2 linked regions of the Rubripirellula tenax genome follow. The main gene of each other region encodes a partner of the protein of the gene in region 2 in a complex. Links are inferred from orthologs where the notes say so. Each region holds a gene or a part of one and is shown on either strand. Other genes may lie near its edges.

Region 1 (6,362 bases), on a different replicon or contig from region 2:
AGATTTACCGCTCGCGACCGGGCCGGCGACCAAAATCAAACCCGATGGCCGATGGATCAGATCCACAATGGTTTGCATTTCGGAATCGTCATATCCGAGATTTTCGATCGATCGTGCGCCACGAATCGGGTCGAACAAGCGTATTGCAACGTCTTGTCCATAGAGTGTCGGAATGGAGCTCAATCGCAAGTCGATGAGGCTGCCGTCGGGCGTGGCCAAGACTCCCCGGCCGTCGGACGGACGGATCGACTCGCCGGCATCGGCACCGGCGAGGACGCGAAGGTGGCCCTGCAATCGCTTTCCATATTGTCGAGCGAGTTGTCGAACGGGTTCAATTTTTCCTAGGCGACGAATCGAAACCAAAACACTGGATTCTGAATCCGAGATAAACAAATCGCTGGCGTGACGCTCGACGGCCCATTCGACCAAATTAGCGGCGTAAACCTCGGGCGGTGATAGTTCCGTTTCACCATGAAGAGGTTGGAAGTCAATCTTGTCGTTGGTGCTCATCTTGAAGTCTTCGTCGTGTAAGGGCTGGAAATCTTAGGGTGTCGCGACTTAGGAGCAAATTGGAAGCCTCGAACTTTGGGCTGTGCGAATCGGCCAATTTCCATTGGCATGACTATGGACGATCCGCGACGTGATTGCAAAGATTTTGGCATGACAGAGCACAGATTATCAATTCCGGCCGATGACGCGTTGGGACTTTTGGAAACACACTTTGGTTACCCGTCGTTTCGCGGAAGCCAGCGAGCGATCATTGACCATGTTTGTTCGGGACAAAATGCATTGGTGGTCATGCCCACGGGGATGGGCAAATCATTGTGTTACCAGATTCCTGCGCTAGCGATGAAGGCGGATGGAGAAAATTTAGTATTGGTTCTTTCCCCTCTGGTGGCGTTGATGCATGATCAGGTGGATTCCATGGTGCGCCGAGGCATGGATGCGGCCTTTATCAACTCGTCACTTGATCGCCCCACTCGTTTACAGCGTTATCAGGAATTGGCCGATGGAAAATATCGGTTGATATATGTGACGCCGGAACGGTTTCGCAAAGACGACTTTCGAGAAGCTCTGTCGAAGCGACGCGTTCGGTTGTTGGCGATCGACGAAGCGCATTGCGTCAGCCAATGGGGCCACGATTTTCGCCCCGACTATTCGCGGGTCGGTGACATTCGACGGTCTTTGGGCGACCCCGTCACGATCGCTTTGACTGCGACGGCCACCGCGGAATGTCGCGACGACATTCGCCGGCAACTGCGGCTGGATGAGAATTCAATCAAGTTGTTCCACGAGGGAATTGATCGACCGAATTTGAAGTTGGACGTGCAACCGGTTTTCGATGAAGAGGAAAAGCTAATCGTCATCGGGGACGCCTTGGACGATACCGAGTACCGCGGCGGAAGCGTCATCGTTTATTTCTCGCTGATCAAAACGTTGGAACGATTCAGCGACGATTTTCGCCAACGCGGAATCGACCACGTCGTCTATCACGGCGATGTTCCTCGCCATCGGCGTCGACGCGTTCAGGACGAATTCATGGCCGGTGATGCGGACATCGTGTTGGCGACACCCGCGTTTGGGATGGGTGTTGATAAGGAAGACGTTCGCGTTGTCATTCACGCCGAAACACCGGGGTCGATCGAGTCGTACTATCAAGAGATCGGGCGAGCGGGCCGCGACGGTAAGCCGAGTTTGTGTCGGTGGCTGTATGACCAGTCGGACTTGATGACGCAAATGCAATTCATTGAATGGTCCAACCCGGATGCTGATTTTTACGGTCGGGTATACACCACGATGGTCGAGCACCCTGAGCCATGCCGAGCCTTCGGGCTTCAGTGGCTTAACGATCGGTTGCAGCGGGTTAGCCGACATGATCATCGATTGGCGACGGCGATCGCGATGCTGGATCGTCACGGCGTCATCGCAGGCCCGCATGAACCAGAGTGCTTTGACATCCTTGGTCCTTTGCCGTCGTACTTTTCAGACGACGAAGCACTGGCGCATAAAAAACGCCGCGATCAGCAGCGTTTGTATGCGATGGTCCAATTGGCGGCCGAAGAAGGTGACCGCAAAGAGTTTCTCAACCGCTACTTTATGGGTGACGGTTTCACCGAAAATGAAAACCCTACGCCAACAGCGTAGTTTGCACGGGCATCACCATCACCGACGGGTTCGCCGTGTTGGTTCGGTAATAGTCCGGCGCCCAACGGTTCAATTCAATCCACATCGCAATGACGGCGATCAACATGAACAGCATGCTTAGCAGAAGCATGACCGTGTAGACGCTTGGTGGCTGCTTGCCACTATTTTCAATCGAGGGTTGTGTCGACACGGTCGTTCTCCTGCATGATGCCTTCGCTGTAGTCTTCCAAGATCTCGGCGACCGCACGGTCCGGTTCGGTCTTGCGGATTTTCATCTTGCCGATATAGCGACCGTTTCGGGTTACTTCCAAGAAGTGGCCTTCTCGCAGTCCTTCGTCGTAGCCGATTGAAACCAACGTCAAGCGACGTGGGCGATCGATTTCAAGAATCTTGCCGTTCCGCATCGGCGGTGCACCGTCCAGCGGTGCATTGATGTCGATGCCCTTCGATGCGACGACTTCTTCAAATCGCGTGACTTGCGACATCAGTTGAGCGTTGCGTTCTTCGAGCTGTTGCTTGAAGCCTCGCAGTTTGTTCATTTGGTCGGTCAATTCGAGCGTCTGCGTGAACAGGCTATCGCGACTCTGTTGTTCGTCGCGAACCTTCTGGCGAAGGCTCGAGTTGTCTGCGGTCAGGCGCTCCAATTCTTGAGCGCGACTCAAGTCAATTTGTGTGAGCTCTTGAACTTGCGCGGTCAATTTTTGAACGCTCGCTTCGCTTTGTTGCAGGTCACTCTTGAGTTGGTCGAGTTGAGTCTGCAGGGCGGCCAGCGCGGTACGGCGGGCGGCTTGTTCACGATCAAGCGACGATTGACTTCGCTCTTTCTGGATCGTGAGCTGTTCGTTCTCACGTGAGATCGCTTCGATCTGAGACTTCAGCCCCGGTTGTCCGTTGACACCGGTCAGAACAACGTCTCGCCAATTACGGTGGGACGCATTGACTGCCAGCGCCAAAACCATAAAGACGGCGCTGAGAATCAAAATGAGAGCTGTGAAGGACTTCCCAAGTAGGGTCATGGGTGTTTTCCGTTAACGACGAGATCGACAAGGGACGTGCGGGCAATCTTGCCTGAATTACCACGCCCCCGAAGTATAGTTACGCGGAAAAACGAGTGTCAACGAATTCGCTATGAAAACCGCCATTGCCGGCACCTTTTACCGAATCGGAACCAAATACACGGCGCCGGCCGGATACGCATCGGGAATCGGTCGTGCCGATTATGCCAATTTTTCCGTTTTGAGGAGCTTTTGCCGCGCTGGAACAGCCATCCGGTGGTGGCCTACGGTCTTTTTCGACCAGTCGGGCAAGGGAATTGACTTCGTTTTGCTGCGGCCCGATTAGCAGCCTGTTGAAAAAAGGGGCTGACTTAGGGGACGTCGAACGTCGGAGAGGGTCAGACCCCTTTTTCAACAGGCTGTTAGGCGTCCGAATCGACGAAGGCCTTTTCGACGTTTCGGATTCCGTGCAGAAATTGATCCATGTCCTCCGTTCGCTGTTCGACCACGGGATTGAGCGCGTTCATGATGGTCCGCGCCAGTCGCGGGTCGACGTTGGGGCATCGCTCGATCAGGTCTTTGGGAGGCCTCGAATCGTGTTGGAGCGCTGCTCGCCCGTTGAGCATCTCGCTCTGCCAGGGGTGAAAAAAACAAACGAGGCAGTAACACGTCACGCCAAACGAGAAAATGTCGACGCGTTTGTCGGTCGGTCGTCGGCGAACGATCTCTGGAGACATGTAAAGCGGCGTCCCCGTCCGATTGCCGGCAACCATAAAAGGGGCGGTTGCAGGGACCGTCAGCCCGAAGTCGATCAGTTTGACACCGGTCGTTTCCGGCAAGCAAATGAAGTTTCGCGGGCAAATGTCTCGGTGAATGAAGCCTTGGCTGTGGACATATTTCAGCGATTCGGCCATATCCCGAATCATCAGCATTCGGCGTCCCGTCACATGATGTTCTTGCTTTTGAACGACGATGTTTTGAAGACTCGGTCCACCGACGTATTCCATCACAATGACCGGTTCGCCCTTCAGCGACGTTCCGATTTCGTAGGTTTCGACGACCTTGGGATGCTTCATTTGCATCGCGATTTGGCCTTCGGACGGTTTGTTCAGGCCTTTGAATCGAGCCTCGAACAACTCCATCTTTTCGATATCCAGAATCTTCACTCCGACCATCCGGTCGTTGTGTTCGCGATCTTTCGCGACGAAAAAGTTGGCCATCGTTCCCGTCACTGCCGTCCGCTGGCGGGCGAACCGTCCGGCAACGTCAATCCGTCCGCCCGTGCTGGGGCCGGATTTGAACGCGGACTTGATGGAATCGAAAAGACTCATGGCGGAGTAGGAGTAGGTGACAGGTTTTAGGTGACAGGTGACAGGAAAAAGCGATGACTCAACCCCCTTTAGTTTAGGTCCAGATTGGGCAAGCTGAAACTGGATTCCAGGTGCCTATGCCCCGAAACCTGTTACCTGTGACCTGAAGCCTGTCACCTATCCCGCTATTTTCCGCAATAGTCGATTGCGCGGGCGATTTCGCTCTTGAGGTGCTTGCGTGTGACGATTCGGTCGATGTAGCCGTGTTCGAGGAGGAATTCGCTGGTTTGGAATCCCTCAGGCAATTCGATTCCGATGGTGGCTTTGATGGTCCGTGGCCCGGCGAACCCAATCAGAGCTTTGGGTTCGGCGAACACCAAATCGCCAAGCGATGCGAAACTTGCGGCGACGCCACCCATGGTTGGGTTGGTCAAAACGCTGATGAACAGTCCGCCGGACTCGTCATAGCGTGCAAGTGCCGCGGAGACCTTCGCCATCTGCATCAGCGACAGGATTCCTTCGTGCATTCGGGCACCGCCGCCCGACGCCGAGATGATGATCAGTGGCAGCCCGTCGTCCGTGGCACGTTCGATCAAACGCGTCAGGCGTTCGCCGACCACCGAGCCCATGCTTCCCATGATGAACGCACTATCGGTGACCGCAAACGCCACTCGACGAGCCCGAACCATTCCGGTTCCCGTCATCGCAGCATCGGTCAAACCCGTGCGTTTTTGCTCGCCGACAAGCCGGTCGGCGTACTTTCGTCGATCCGAAAACTCCAGCGGGTCGACCGGCCGAAGGGATTCGTTCATCGGCTCAAACGTGCCTTCGTCCAACACTTGAGCGATTCGATCAATTGCCGAAACGTAAAAGTGATGTTCGCACTTGGGGCAAACGTTCAGCCGTTGTTCGACTTCTTTTTTGTAAACCGACGATCCGCATCCCGGACACTTCAGCCAAAGTCCTTCCGGCACACCGCGTTTCTTTGGTGGCACGGGTGTATCGTCGGACGATGACACGGGTGTTTCCTCAGACATCGCGGGACCAGCAGGGTTGGAATCGACAGTGGACATGCAAAATTATTTCTTGCGGTGACGAATTTTCGCTCGCATACGGCGTTTTTTACGTCCCACTTTTCGTCGACCTTTTCCCGTTCTCTTAGTACCCACCTAGTCAAATCTCCCATGGTATTGCGTCGAAAACAGAGCGTCGTTCGACATCAAGGCATAATCTTCCCGTCGAAAACGAAAGTCCGATTCGGTCCCGTAGCGTACCAAATCGCGGCACGGCGGCAAGTCGGATACCGGATCGGCCATTCGGCGTCGAATTCCGCGTCATCGGGGGCGGCGATGAAACCTCATCCGCCAGCCCTCAAATTGTGTGTTTTCCTGTGCGATCCACCGGGTTAACCGTTGGTGACTTCGGAATCACGGCTGTAGACGGCTAGCGCCGACTCGAACGTTTGGCCGTTGATCTTGAAGACCGGTTGGGCATCGGTGTGCCGGTTGCAGTGATCGACCAGCACGCGATAGAGCAGCCGAAACAGATGACGAGGCACGCGTAGCGACTGGAATGCGGCCAGCAATCGTTCGTAACTTACATCGTCGGCGAACAAGTCCTTTGGTTCCGGCGACCGTCCGTCTGCGGCGCACGCCAACATCCGGGCACGGGCCAGGTCGTAGAGCGCCTCGCCGGTCCACTGGAACGCCGGGATGACGTTTTGCTTATCCAGCCGGGCCCGTTCATGAAATTCACGAGTCTCGCGTTCGATATCGCGGTGCAGCTCTTGCGGCAAGAAAATCTTGAAACCGATACCGGGGTGCTTCAAAAGTTTGTTGTCCAGAATCGGCCAAACGAAACGTTGCATCAATTCGGCCTTGCCGCCGGTCATGTGCGGTTCGTCCACGCGGTC
Region 2 (9,357 bases):
GGCAACCAAGCCAATCGGCGGCAAGTCGTGTTTGGCATGGTGATGGGCCAGGAGCGTTTGCGAACGTGCCGGCCGGTAACCGAGTCGATCGATCATGCCGCACTGCGGTCCGGATGGTCGGGGAAAGTCTTCGAGTCGGCCGAATCGGATGAGCTTGATTCCGCGATCCGCGATGTCAATTGATCAAGATCGCGGCGAAGCTGTTTGACCTCACGACGCATCTCGGGCAATTTGCGTTCGACGGCCATGATTTGCATCTGTTCGCGTTGGGGAGTGGCGGGTGACCCAAGGTAGACTTGGTTGCCGACACAGTCGTCCATGACACCGGCCTGGGCACCGACGATCGCGTGATCACCCAGCGTGACGTGATCTTTCAGTCCGACTTGACCGGCAAGGATGACATAGTCGCCGGTTCGCGAACTGCCGGCGATTCCGACTTGGCTGCACAACAAGTTGTGGCGTCCGATTTGACAGTTGTGAGCGATCATTACTTGATTATCGATCTTCGTGCCCTCGCCGATTCGCGTCGCACCGTACGTGCCCCGGTCGATCGTAGCACCCGCACCGATTTCGACGTCGGATTCAATAGCGACGTAACCCAATTGGGCCGTCGGAACGTGGCGGCCGTTTTGTTGGCGATAGCCGAATCCGTGCGCACCGATGACGGTCCCGGCGTGGATGATGACTCGATCGGCAAGTTCCGTGTACTCGTAGAGCGTCACATTGGGATGGATCACACAATCGGCGCCGATCTTGCATCGCGGCATGATGACAACGCCCGGTCGGACTCGCGTACGAGGACCAATGACGACGTCGGCGCCAATCGTCACACCGGGGTGTACGGTCGCCGTGGGGTGAATGGTCGCAGTGGGATCGACCCCGTCGGCGAGTGGAGTGTCGTCGATCGCGGGTCGAAAGTGGGCAACGATTTTCGCGAAGGCTTCGTGAGGATCGGCGACGACGATTTGGGCGCACGAAATTGCTTCAGTCTCGGATGACGTCACCACCGCAAGAACTCCGGACGATTCGATCCGCGGCGCGATCGCGGCGGCTTTTTTGGGGTCGTCCAGCATGGTGATCTGGCCCGGTTGGGCTTGATCGGGCGGATTGGCACCGGTGCAGACGGTGTCTCCGACGCCACTTTTGGTGACAAGGCGACCACCTACGATTGCGGCGATTTGTGACAGTTGCATCGTTTTCCCCGCATTCGGTAGCTGACAGTAGTTCTCGACTTGCCTACCTATACAAACTGGCATCCGACGGGATCAAGGTGAAAAAACACGATGGTTGAGTCTGAGTTGGGCCAACAATCAACGATTCGGGCAGCCCTTGTGACCCCGCGGGCGGGGATCGAACTGAAAAGCAGCTCGGCACCCTGCCCTGCACCTCCTATTGATTCCTAATTCCCTTCTCCGTCCGTTCGATCCGTGTTCACGAAGGTCCGTTTGTGCTTAATTACTGACCCAGTTCTTGTCGCCCATCGCCTTCCGAGTCTTCGATGCTTCAGCCGATCCCTGTTCCGGAAAATGTGCTTGAGTACGTTTTGTCGCGTGAGGCCGCGCGGTTGCTTGATGATGCGGACGTGCGGATCACGGACTTCACCAGACGCCAGCGGCCGGCGATCGAGAACTTTGTCGTCTGTGATTTTCGATTGGTCGACGCCGCGCTGGCCTGGATCGACGATGCCGACTTGGCGTGTGGCCAACGGTTTTGCGAATGGGGAAGCGGATTCGGTGTTGTCGCGATGTTGGCGGGCCTGCGCGGTTGGGAATCGTGTGGGATTGAAGTCGAACCCGCGTTGATCGACCAAGCGCACGACTTGGCGGAGGATCACGACATTGATGTCCAGTTCGCTGCCGGAAGCTTTATCCCCGAAGGCGCCGATGAATTGCTGGACTTTGTCGAAGACATTTCTCACATCGACACCGATTGCCCTAGCGGTTACGACGAATTGGATACCGACATCGCAGATTTCGATTTGTTTTTCGCGTTTCCTTGGCCGGGCGAGCACGGGTTTTGGGAAGCGGTGTTCGAACGGTACGCGGCAACGAACGCGTTGCTGTTGACGTACCACGGCATCGAGAGCATCAAGCTGCAGCGGAAAGTTTCTTAATCATCAATTCCTCAATCTTTGGCCGTTCCACTCATGTCATCTGAAGCCCGTTTGGATCGATTGGCTCAACAACTCGCTTCGCTAGAAGTCGATGCGTTCTTGGTTACCGACGAAACCAACGTTCGTTATCTCAGCGGGTTTACCGGCGACAGTTCGTCGTTGTTGATCACGTCGGCGGGGACAACGGTTTTGTCGGACGGTCGATACGAAACTCAATTGGCCCAACAGTGTCCGAAGTTGGCCACGGCGATTCGGCCGCCCGACCAGACGCTGGTCGAATTGACGGTCGAAGTCCTGGCCGCTTCACCGCAGCGACGTGTTGCCATCGAAGCCCATCATTGGACGCTTGCTGGATTCGGCAAACTCCGTCAAGCATGCGACAGCGTCCAGTGGTCCGAGACGACGGGCGTCGTCGAAGAGTTGCGGATGATCAAGGATGCCAACGAGATCGCGATCACGCGTCGCGCGGTCGAGATCGCTCAGCGCGCGTTCGCCTCGGTACGGCCGATGTTGACCGACGCGATGACCGAGCGGTCGGTGGCTCACGAATTGGAAGCCAAAATGCGATCGCTCGGTGCCGAGGGTTGCTCGTTTGCGCCGATCGTTGCGGCCGGTCCGGCCGGTGCCCTGCCACACTATCGACCGTCGGATCTAAAACTGGGCGACCGAACGATGGGCGGCGAGCCGACTTTGTTGATCGATTGGGGAGCAAAGTATGAAGGCTACGCCAGCGACTTGACGCGGACCTTGCACCGGCCGGGCGCCAGCGATCGTTACCGACGCGCCTACGAAGCGGTCTTGGAGGCTCAGTTGGCCGCGATCGGCACGATCGGGCCAGGCGTCAAGGCCAGCGCCGTCGATGCCGTCGCCCGGGGGGTGCTGGCACGGCATGGCATGGTTGACGCTTTCAAACATGGTCTGGGGCACGGGACGGGGCTGCAAATCCACGAATCTCCGCGAATGTCGGCCAGTAGCACTGAAACACTTGCCGCCGGCATGATCATCACGGTTGAGCCGGGGGTGTATTTTGCGGGTGAATTTGGCGTTCGTATCGAAGATGACATCCTTGTGACGGATTCCGGATGCGAGGTACTGAGTGACTTGCCAAAGGGACTCGAAGATTCTGTCTGGTTGTTGTAAAACTTTGGCAGCAAACAAACGTCCCGATCCTAGAGAAGGGATATTTCCCATCAATACGAATCTACCCGACCGCGAGTCCAGCATGAGCAAAGGCGGAAAGCCAAAGGATGTGTTCGACGTCGAACGTATCCGCCAGATCATTCAATTGATGGAAGAACACGACTTGTCGGAAGTCGATCTGCAGCAAGGTGACGAGAAAATCAAGCTCGGCCGTGGTGCAAAGAACGTCTATTCACCACCTCCGGTCGCGGCCCCTGCGTACGCGGCATCTGCTCCCGCGGCGGCCGCGGGCGGATCACCACCCGAGGATGCCGGCACGTTCACGATCAACGCGCCGATGGTCGGCACCTTTTACAGCAAAGCGACTCCGGAATCGCCTTCGTTCGTGAAGGTCGGTGATCATGTCGGGCCTGATACGGTGGTTTGTATCGTCGAAGCCATGAAGGTCTTCAATGAGATTCCCGCCGAATGCAGCGGAACGATTGTGGCGGTCTTGGCAAGCGATCAAGAGCCCGTCGATTTTGGCAAGCCGATGTTCCGCGTGAAGCCGGACGCCTAATCGGTGGCCGCGAAAGCTGAGAATCCCGTGTTCAATAAAATTTTGATCGCCAACCGTGGCGAGATCGCTTTGCGCATCATCCGAGCCTGTCGCGAGATGGGCATCGGTTCCGTTGCTGTTTACAGCCAGGCCGACGCCGAGTCGATGCACGTTCGTCTGGCGGACGAAGCCTATTGCGTCGGCGGGCCGCGAAGCAGCGACAGCTATCTGAAGATCGATCAGATCATCGCCGCGGCGGAAGTGTCGGGTGCCGACGCGATTCACCCGGGATACGGCTTCTTGGCCGAGAACGCGCACTTCAACGAAGTTTGCCGGTCCAGTGGGTTCGAATTCATCGGCCCCAGTCCGACCGCGATGGAAAAACTGGGTGATAAGAACACCGCGCGCTCGATGGCGATCGCCAGCAAGGTGCCCGTGGTCCCCGGCAGCGACGGGTTGATCGACGACGACTCGCAGGCTCTCGAGATCGCAAAAAAGATCGGTTTTCCCGTGCTGATCAAAGCAACCGCAGGCGGCGGCGGCAAAGGCATGCGGGTTGCCGAGACGGAACATTCGTTGATGAAGGCGCTGGACCAAGCCCGCACCGAAGCGCAAGCAGCGTTCGGAAACGGTGGTGTTTATTTGGAACGTTATGTCGGTCGGCCAAGGCACATCGAAGTGCAAGTCATCGCCGATTCGCACGGCAATGTTTGCCACTTGTTCGAACGTGATTGCAGCGTGCAGCGCCGTCACCAAAAATTAATCGAAGAAGCGCCTAGTCCGAATCTTCCGCCCAAACGCCGCAAAGAAATTTGCGAAGCAGCGGTGCGAATGATTCGCGGGGCCGAATACACCAATGCCGGCACCGTCGAATTCATTGTTGACCAAGACGACAATTTCTACTTCATCGAAGTCAACGCGCGGATCCAAGTGGAACACCCGGTATCGGAAATGATCACCGGCGTCGATTTGATCAAAGAGCAGATTCGGGTTGCGGCGGGTTTGCCGCTGTCGTTCAAGCAGAAAGATTTGTCGGTTCGCGGGCACGCGCTCGAATGCCGGATCAATGCCGAGAACCCCGACAAGAATTTTCAACCCAACCCAGGCAAGATCACCGGCTTTTTCGCGCCCGGCGGTTTAGGTGTCCGTTTCGATTCGCACGTTTACACGGGCTATACAGTTCCGCCGCATTACGATTCGATGATCGGCAAACTGATCGTACACTGTCCGACGCGCGCCGAAGCGATCGCCACGATGCGTCGGGCGTTGGCCGAATTGCAGGTCGAAGGAATCAGCACGACAGCGGCATTTCATGACAAAGTCCTGAAGCATCCCGAGTTCGTCGCAGGCTTACACGACACGAAGTTCGTTGAACGTGAATTTTTGAATTAACGGGACGCCGTGTTTTTTTTCATCGACCCGTTCGCGATCCTGCTCGCATTGGTTCCCTTGATTGGGTACTTGATGATTTTCAGCTTCATTCGATTGTCGGGTCGGGCGTTGGTGACGACGGGCGCACGCGACATCGCAGCGCTGGCGGTCGGAATTTCTGGACTGTTGGCGGTTGGCCCCGCCGAGTTGTTTTTCCCGTCGACGGCGGCGACGCTGTTCGGGCCAGTCGTTTGGTTAGCCCTGATCGCGTTCTATTTGCTGGTCGTCGCGTTGATAACGCTAACAAGTCGGCCAAAGTTGGTCGTCTTTGGACGCTCGCCCGAGGACGTCTACCCCGCCCTGGCCCGTGCTTGCAAACGAATCGATGACAGCTCAGTCGGCGATGACCGAGCATTGCAAATTCGATTGCCAAAGTTGGGAATCCACGTTCGCGTCGATGGACAACGCGGCATGGATTACACCCGCGTGATGACATTCGAGCCCATCGGTGATCCCCGATTTTGGCAAATGTTGCTTGGGAATCTTCGCTTCGAGGTCAAGCAGGATGTCGTTGCGACGCCGCGTCGAGGGTTGGGCATGTTGGCGGTTGCCGTGTTGCTTGCCGGAGTCCTGATGTGGCAAGGATTCGGCAACCAGGAATTAGTGGTCGAGGGCTTCCGCGATTGGCTTTGGCGATAGAGAATCTGCCCCACCATTCGGTGCAGTGCCACATACTTATTCGTCCTCGACTTTCCTGTGTCGGAACCCAAGCGATGCTCGCAAAAGATATCAAGACCGGAACGGTTGTCGTCCACGACGGCAATCCCGTGATCATCCAAGGCATCAACGTCCAATCGCCGTCGGCGCGCGGTGCAGCGACCTTGTACAAGTTTCGTGCCCGCAACGTTTTGACCAAGAACAAGGTCGATATCGTTTTGAAGGGTACGGACAACTTGGACGAGGCAGACTTTTCGCGGCGTGACGTTCAGGTCACGTATAGCGACGCGACGCATCTTCATTTGATGGACAAGGAAGACTTTCAAGACTACGAATTGCCGCTCGAGGAAGTCGAAGAGGAAATGCAGTACATGCCCGAGGGTTTAGAGGGCATCCGGGCGCTGATCTATAACGACGAATGTGTCGGGCTGGATCTGCCGCCGACCGTCGAGATGACGATCACCCAGTGTGACCCTAGCGTCAAAGGCAACTCGGCCACCTCGCGAAGCAAGCCCGCCACCATGGAAACCGGGCTGGTCGTTCAAGTGCCCGAGCACATCAAAGAAGGCGAGCGGTTGAAGATTGACACGCGAACAGGAATGTTTGTTTCGCGAGCTTAGCCAGTCCAAACGTCCTACCTTGGCGCTTCGTCCGCGGCCAATTCGATCCACATCGGCATTTGGCGTGTTACCAGCATCGCTGCTTCCGGAGACACCCCGAACTGGGCGGCAAAGTCAAAGGTTCCCGAGCGGCCAGTGAATTCGGCGGTGAACTTTGGGTCCAGCAAGATATGTTGGCGAAGCCCCTCGCGATTAACGATCGACTCGACACCGGGAATCATCCCCAGTTCGCCAAGTCGTCCCGGGCCGACGCCCAGATCGCCCACCATGATGCAGTCTTCATCACCCTGGGTTTCGTAGGTGAAGTTGCGAACGCTGACGAAGACATCGTCTAGTACAGCCAATTCGCCCGAAGGTCGGTCTCGCGATGGTGGTATCGCGCGTGCGTTGATCAATGTGAAGCGAAGTGGTCGTCGACCATCGGTAAATCCGATGCGTGTTTCGAACGATCCGTACATCGGTTCAAACAGCATTCGATCTGCTTCGTCATTCACCACACCGATTGAATCGGGTACCGCGGCGATTCGGGACTTGTCCCAAACAAACGCGTAGGATTGGAATTGTCCGCGCCGTCCGACTGGCTTGCTGATATTGACGCCGTAGTCGCCGCCCGACGCGGTCATCTTTTCGACCGCATCGCGAATCGGCGTGGCGTCGCCGCCATCGATACCTTGAACCGCAACAACATCGAATTGCGCCAAGATGCGGGCCAGCAACCGAATTTGTTCTGGTGCCACCAACGTGGCGTCCGCGAATCCTTCCAGCGCGATCGTTGCCACGCGAATGGTTTCGTTCGATTTGCCATTGTCGCCAAAGCCGACCGGCGTCAAGTCAACTTTCGAATCGGCGGCCAATGCATCGCTTGATCCGATCCCGTCCAGGGACGATAGGTTGATGCGCCCTGACATCAAAAAGCCAGCCAAGACGACGATTGTGACGACCGTCGCAATGGGGCCCAACCAACGCACCAGGGGGACGTCGATGGAAACGCTGCTGATTCGGCTTCGTCGTCGCCGACGCATGCTGCCGAAGATGCCCGTCACGCTGCCTCGCCGATCATTTCAAGGGCTTCGGCAACCAGTCGTTGCAACCGGGGCGGCGCGTCTTCGGCGGTTCGACGCAGCGTGATTGCGGCCGAAGCAGCCGAAGGACCGATTTGGCTGAGTGCCCAAGCAGCGCGTTCTCGTGCCGGCAAATACAGCGAGTCGCCGAGGCAAATTTCGAGCGCGTCGACGGCAACGCGAGTTTTTGGTGCGACATCGGGGCCGAGCCGGCCAAGCATGGTGGCGGCCCAGTAACACACTTCGCCTTCTTCGCCGCCCGCCAATAAATCGGCCAGTTCCTCGACATCCGACGCGACTGGTGCGATGGCGACTTCCAACAGTTCGGCCGCCCATCGGCGAACTTCGTCGTCACGGCATCCGGCAAGCCGAACGACGGCCGCGGTATAGCCCCTCAGCTCGGTTTGTTCTGCCATTTCTTGCAAAGCGGATGCCTGATCGCTGGCCGAGGTGCTGGTCAATCGTTCGGACCAAGATCGAGTTTCGGCTGACATATTTGGGCTCTCCGTCGCTTTGCGAGCAGTGGGGTGGTTTGGCCGAATGAGCGGACATACTGACAAATTCGCCAGCAGACGACTACAATTGGGTTTGTTCTCTGGTACGGAAAATTGAGTGTTTCACACAAGAGCTTTTCGATGAAACTAGCACTCGATTTTGCCGGGATTGCCGGTCGAGCGTGGAATGGTACTGTCCGCGGGGATTTTTTCTTCGCCTCGAATGCGGTCAAGTAACCAAAGGCGGCTTCGTTTGCAGGCTTCAGTTGGGCAATGAGCCGTCCATCCGACGAATAAACTGTTATTTCTTTAGGAAATCTGATGAGCCTTCTTTCACACTACAACGAATCGCGACCCGCGATTTCGTTTGAACTGTTTCCGCCCAAGACCGAAGAAGGCATGGAAGTGCTTTGCGACAATGTGCGTCAATTGTGCGAGTTCAAGCCAAGCTATTTCACATGCACGTACGGCGCCGGTGGTTCGACGCGCGGAACGACATTGTCAGTGCTCCAAAGAGTGCGTGAGATCACGAATTTGCCGGTCGCGTCTCACCTGACGTGCGTCGGTTCGACGGTGGCCGAACTGGAATCCTATCTTGCCGAAGCCGTCGCCCAAGGTGTGGACTACATCGTTGCGCTTCGCGGTGATCCGCCCAAGGGAACCGACAAGTTCGTCGCCGTTGAAGGTGGTTTGAATTACGCCAACGAATTGGTCGAAGTGATTCAAGGCAAGTTCTCGAATCTCGGTATCGCGGTTGCGGGGTACCCCGAAGTCCACCAAGAGGCGCCCGATGCGAAAACCGATTTGGAAAATTTGAAGCGCAAGGTTGATGCCGGCGCCGACATCGTCGTCACTCAATTGTTTTACGACAACATCGACTATTTTCGTTTCCGTGACCGATGTGTGGCTGCCGGTATCAACGTGCCGATCGTGCCCGGCATCCTGCCCGTAACGAATTTCAAGCAGGCCCAACGGATCGCTTCGATGTGCAAAGCCGGAATTCCCTACGATCTCGAAAAAGCGATGAATGCGACGGATGACCCACAATCGCAATTTGAAATCGGCGTCGAACATGCACGTCAGCAAACGATCAACTTGATCGAAAACGGTGTTCCCGGCATTCACTACTATGTGCTGAACAAGAGCGACGCCGCCAAGGCGCTTCTTGACGGGATTCAAATGGTCGGTTGATCCATTCGGCGATGAACGTGCCAACGCCTGTATGCCTTCCTCCGTTTCTTTGCCACACCTTGGATGAAGCCGAGGCGTTGGGACGACACGAATTCGTGTCTCGCCGTGACAT

The links.
Region 1: the proteins of accC (region 2) and accD are in contact, whole or in part, in a solved structure (PDB 8UXZ), measured with the Escherichia coli proteins. The link is inferred for Rubripirellula tenax from one-to-one orthologs.

What each region holds. Positions count from the first base shown.
Region 1 is NZ_SJPW01000003.1:51,200-57,561, reverse strand. The notes cover bases 3,580-6,362. They hold accD (acetyl-CoA carboxylase, carboxyltransferase subunit beta), read right to left. Parts: upstream 5,524-6,362; coding sequence 4,636-5,523; downstream 3,580-4,635. Other genes in these bases: Poly51_RS11150 (hypothetical protein), read right to left, coding at 5,856-6,362; Poly51_RS11160 (serine/threonine protein kinase), read right to left, coding at 3,580-4,471. In the rest of the region: Poly51_RS11185 (GspE/PulE family protein), read right to left, coding at 1-510; Poly51_RS11180 (RecQ family ATP-dependent DNA helicase), read left to right, coding at 661-2,145; Poly51_RS11175 (hypothetical protein), read right to left, coding at 2,129-2,335; Poly51_RS11170 (hypothetical protein), read right to left, coding at 2,313-3,161; Poly51_RS11165 (hypothetical protein), read left to right, coding at 3,274-3,486; more of Poly51_RS11160, read right to left, coding at 3,563-3,579.
Region 2 is NZ_SJPW01000006.1:191,723-201,079, forward strand. What follows is about bases 3,137-6,011. They hold accC (acetyl-CoA carboxylase biotin carboxylase subunit), read left to right. Parts: upstream 3,137-3,839; coding sequence 3,840-5,183; downstream 5,184-6,011. Other genes in these bases: Poly51_RS21595 (M24 family metallopeptidase), read left to right, coding at 3,137-3,253; accB (acetyl-CoA carboxylase biotin carboxyl carrier protein), read left to right, coding at 3,336-3,812; Poly51_RS21610 (hypothetical protein), read left to right, coding at 5,193-5,861; Poly51_RS21615 (elongation factor P), read left to right, coding at 5,936-6,011. Also shown: Poly51_RS21580 (LpxI family protein), read right to left, coding at 1-96; lpxD (UDP-3-O-(3-hydroxymyristoyl)glucosamine N-acyltransferase), read right to left, coding at 93-1,193; Poly51_RS21590 (hypothetical protein), read left to right, coding at 1,499-2,113; more of Poly51_RS21595, read left to right, coding at 2,147-3,136; more of Poly51_RS21615, read left to right, coding at 6,012-6,499; Poly51_RS21620 (hypothetical protein), read right to left, coding at 6,514-7,542; Poly51_RS21625 (hypothetical protein), read right to left, coding at 7,539-8,054; metF (methylenetetrahydrofolate reductase [NAD(P)H]), read left to right, coding at 8,376-9,245; Poly51_RS21635 (hypothetical protein), read left to right, coding at 9,257-9,357. UniProt on the Escherichia coli protein: This protein is a component of the acetyl coenzyme A carboxylase complex; first, biotin carboxylase catalyzes the carboxylation of the carrier protein and then the transcarboxylase transfers the carboxyl group to form malonyl-CoA.